Regions from separate parts of the Lentzea xerophila genome, predicted to be linked through region 2. Evidence: riboswitches for the same ligand, from Rfam matches in the RefSeq annotation. Region 2 holds a riboswitch; the other holds the start of a gene.
The links. Region 2 has a riboswitch for S-adenosylmethionine ahead of thrC (threonine synthase). Riboswitches for the same ligand answer to the same signal wherever they lie in the genome.
Positions count from the first base shown of each region.

Region 1: linked by a shared signal. The riboswitch ahead of ACRSBM_RS05705 (aminotransferase class V-fold PLP-dependent enzyme) and the one ahead of thrC (threonine synthase) in region 2 are both predicted to bind S-adenosylmethionine.

Region 1 is NZ_CP194934.1:1,149,595-1,151,787, reverse strand. It holds gene ACRSBM_RS05705 (aminotransferase class V-fold PLP-dependent enzyme) at 1-1,007, opposite strand, end outside; SAM riboswitch class IV at 1,045-1,159, opposite strand; gene ACRSBM_RS05700 (potassium/proton antiporter) at 1,233-2,193, opposite strand, start outside.
Region 2 is NZ_CP194934.1:6,595,904-6,598,096, forward strand. It holds gene ACRSBM_RS31350 (hypothetical protein) at 1-203, shown strand, start outside; gene holA (DNA polymerase III subunit delta) at 238-1,215, opposite strand; SAM riboswitch class I at 1,294-1,415, shown strand; gene thrC (threonine synthase) at 1,427-2,193, shown strand, end outside.

The sequences.
Region 1 (2,193 bases), 5.4 Mb from region 2:
AAGCCGGGGACGGTGCGCAGGCCGTCCCGCAGGCGCGTCAGCAGCTCCTGCTCGTGCGCGACGGTCTGCTCCCAGTGCCGCGACAGGATCTCGCAGGCCGCGGCCAGCGCGTGCACGCCGACGACGTTCGGGCTGCCGGCCTCGTGCCGCTCGGGCACCGCGGACCAGGCCACGCCCAGGCGGTCGCCGTGGTCGGTCACCTTCGCCGTGGCGCCGCCGCCGACCAGGTACGGCTGGGCCTGCTGCAGCCAGTCCGCGCGGCCGACCAGCACACCGGCGCCGAACGGCGCGTAGATCTTGTGGCCGGAGAACGCGATGTAGTCGACGCCCAGCTCACGGGCGTTGATCGGACGGTGCGGGGCGAGCTGCGCGGCGTCGAGCGCGATGCGCGCGCCGTGCCGGCGGGCGACCTTCGCGAGCTCCGCGACCGGCCACAGCTCCCCCGTGACGTTGGACGCCCCGGTGACGATCACGAGCCGGGGGCCGACCGGGGCGGCGGCCAACGCCCGGTCCAGCGCGACGACAAAAGCGGCAGCACCGGACTCAGTGTTTGATTCTTCGGCGAGAGCGGGGACGCGCTGGACGTTCGGCCCGCGCCACGGCAGCAACGCCGCGTGGTGCTCGCTGTCGAACAGGACGACGGCGGTGCCCTTGGGAACGCTGCGCGCCAACAGGTTCAGCGAATCGGTGGTGTTGCGGGTGAAGACGACGGTGTCGGAGGAACGCGCCCCGACGAACTTGCGGATGCGGTCCCTGGCCTGCTCGTAGACGCGGGTCGAGACCTGGGAGGCGAAGCCGGCGCCGCGGTGCACGCTGGCGTACCAGGGCAGCAGCTCGTCGACGGCGTCGCGCACCTCTTGCAGACAGGGCGCGCTCGCCGCGTGATCGAGGTTGGCGTAGGTGACGCGCTCTCCGGTGACGAGCGGAACGCGCAGGTCAGCGCCGACGACAGCCGGAACCGCGGTGTTCGTGACGGTGTTCGTGGCTGGGGTGATCGCGAGCGTCATCGAGCTGCCTCCGAGGCCAGGGGCCCCGTTGTGCGAAGGCCCGCGCTTGACCGGCGCCCCACGCGCCGGACCAGGTCCTCACCAAGGGCACCCCACCGCGGTTGGAGGGTTGCCGGCCAGCAAGCTTGGGCTTGACGCTGGCTCTCATGACCTGCCGAGGACGTTAGCGGAGGGTCACGGTGCGTGTCGACACCCGATCACATGGTGAGAAGCCTCGGAGACCGACTATTCGCCGGTCTCGCCCTTCCACCTGGCGTAGCGGCCGGCCCTGTCGACGGCACGTACGCGCCGCTCAGCGGCGTCACGTGCCTCTTCGGTGGTGACGATGAGCAACTGGTCGTCGGTCTGCAGCCGGGTCGTCGGTTGTGGCGTGAAACTCTTCCCGGCGCGCACCACGAGACTGACCGTGGAACCCGTCGGCAGCCTCAGCTCCGACATGTAAACGCCGTGCAGCTTCGACCCGCGCTGGATGTGCACCTGCAGCAGTTCGGCACCCAGCTCGTCGAGCGGCGAGGCGTCGACCTGGATCTCCTGCGCCTCACCGGCCCGTACCAGGCCCAGGCGCCGCGCGAGGAATGGCAGCGTCGTGCCCTGCACCACCGTCAGCACGATGACCAGCAGGAACACCACGTCGACCAGCTCGCGCGCACCCTCGACGCCCTGGATCAACGGGATCAGCGCGAACACGATCGGCACCGCGCCCCGCAGCCCCGACCAGGAGAGGAACGCCTGTTCACGCCACGGCACCTTGAACGGCAGCGAGGAGAGCATGATCGACAGCGGCCGCGCGACGAACGTCAGCACCACACCCGCGATCAGCGCGGGGAACAGCACGTCGAGCAGCCGTGACGGCGAGGCGTAGAGGCCGAGCAGGACGAAGAGCCCGATCTGGGCGAGCCAGCCGAGACCTTCGGCGAACGACAGCGTGTCGGCGCGGTGCGGCAGGCGGGCGTTGCCGAGGACCAACGCGGCGACGTAGGTGGCGAGGAATCCGGACGCGTGCGCGAGATCGGCCGCCGTGTAGGCCATCACGCACACCGCCACAGTGGCGAGCGGGTACAGACCGGTGGACGGCAACGCCGCGCGTCTGAGCCCGGCCCCGCCGAGGAAGCCCAGTGCGACACCGATGAGCGCGCCCGCGCCCAGTTCGTAGATCACCAGCAGCGGCGCGGCCCACGTGATCCGG
Region 2 (2,193 bases):
TGGTGCTGACCTACGTCGTGCCGGTGCTGCCGTTCATGATGTTCTTCGACAGCGTCGTGTCGTTCCTGCGCATGTACGGACGCGCGGAACTACGTCGGATGGTCGACGGCCTGGACGGCACCGAGTCGTTCACGTGGACGATCGGCGTCGAACCCGGCTTCACCGGAGCCCAGTACCTGATCGGGATCCCGCGCGCCCAATGATCTGCGCGGTGACCTCGCCCGGTGATCTCTCTGGTCAGCGGCGGCCGTGCGAGGCGACGATCCGCAGCACGGCCCGCTCCAGCGCGTAGTCGGCGTCGGCCGCCACGCCCTTCACATCGGCGTTCAACCCCGCGACCACCTGCATAGCGTCGGCGAGACCCGACTGGTCCCAGCCGCGGGCCTGCGCCTGCGCCTTCTTGATCTTCCACGGCGGCATGCCGAGCGGCCCGGCCAGGCTGAACGGGTCGGCGCGCCCCACCGCGGACACGCGCGCGACCGTGCGCACCGCGTCGGCCAGCGCGTCCGCGACCAGCACGTGCGGCACGCCCAGCTGCATGGCCCAGCGCAACGCCTCCATGGCACCCGCGCGGTCACCCGTGACGGCCTTCTCCGCCACGGCGAACCCGGTCACCTCGGCCTTGCCCTGGTGGTAGCGGCGGATCTCCTCGACCGTCACCTTGCCGTCGGTGTCGGAGACGAGCTGCGACGCCGCCGCTGAAAGCTCACGCAGGTTCGTGCCGACCGCGTCGATCAGCGTGGCGACGGCCTCCGGGTCGATCTTGCCGCCCGCCTGCCGCACCTCGTTGCGCACGAACGCCTCGCGTTCGGCGGACTTGGTGACCTTGGCGCACTCGGTGACCACGGCACCGGCCTTCTTCAGCTGTCCCGGCAGGTCCTTGGCCGCCTTGCTGCGACCACCACCCGTGTGCACGACGACGAGCGTGACCCCGTCCGCGGGCGCCTTGACGTAGGAGAGCACCGTGTCGGCGACCTCCTTGCTGATGTCCTGCCCGTTCTGCAGGACGATCACGCGCCCCTCCGCGAACAGCGACGGGCTCACCATCTCGGCCAGCTCGGGAGGCGTGAGATCAGTCACCTGCACACGGGTCAGGTCGGCGTTCGGATCGACCTTGCGTGCCGCCTCGAGAGCCGCCCGAACAGCACGTTCGACCAGCAGCTCCTCCTCGCCGACGACGAGGTGCAGTGACTCCGGTGCGCTCACGCTCCGCATCCTCCCACGTCTCGGATCGTGGGCATCTGTGGCTGAGCAACGGAGTGATGCCGTAGCTTGGTGGCCACAACTGAACACCGCTCATCCAGAGGGGCAGAGGGACCGGCCCGTAGAAGCCCCGGCAACCGGCGTCAGCGCGCTATGCGCAGACGATCACGGTGCCAATTCCGACCCGTTCGATTTCGCGGGAAAGATGAGGAGATACCTCGCGATGACTGCTGTCTCTGTGCCCACGAGCACCAAGTTCGACCTCGGCCCCGCCCGCGCACTGCTGTGTCGGGAGTGCGGAAATGAGACTCCTCTCGCTCCTGAGTACGCCTGTCTGGAGTGTTTCGGGCCGCTGGAAGTGGCCTACGACTTCGGCAAGATCCGGCGCGAGGACATCGAAGCCGGCCCCAGGTCGATCTGGCGCTACCGCGGCCTCCTTCCCGTTCCGTCCACTGTGGAACAGCACCCGAACACCGATCCCGGCGGCACCCGCCTGGTCGAGGCGCACAACCTCGCCAAGGCCCTGGGCGTCCGCAAGATCTGGGTGAAGGACGACACCGGCAACCCCACCCACTCGTTCAAGGACCGCGTGGTCGGCGTCGCGCTGGCCGCAGCCCGTGAGCTGGGCTTCAAGGTGCTGGCCTGCCCGTCCACCGGCAACCTGGCGAACGCCGTCGCCGCGGCCGCCGCCCGTGCCGGCTGGAAGTCGGTCGTTCTCGTCCCCTCCAATCTCGAGCGCGCCAAGATCCTGATGAGCGCCGTCTACGAAGGCGCGCTGATCGCCGTCGACGGCAACTACGACGACGTGAACCGCCTCGCCCAGGAGCTCGCCGCGGAGAACGAAGACTGGGCGTTCGTGAACGTCAACGTCCGCCCGTACTACGCGGAAGGCTCGAAGACCCTCGGCTACGAGGTCGCCGAGCAGCTCGGCTGGCGCCTGCCCGACCAGATCGTCGTGCCGATCGCGTCCGGCTCGCAGCTCACCAAGGT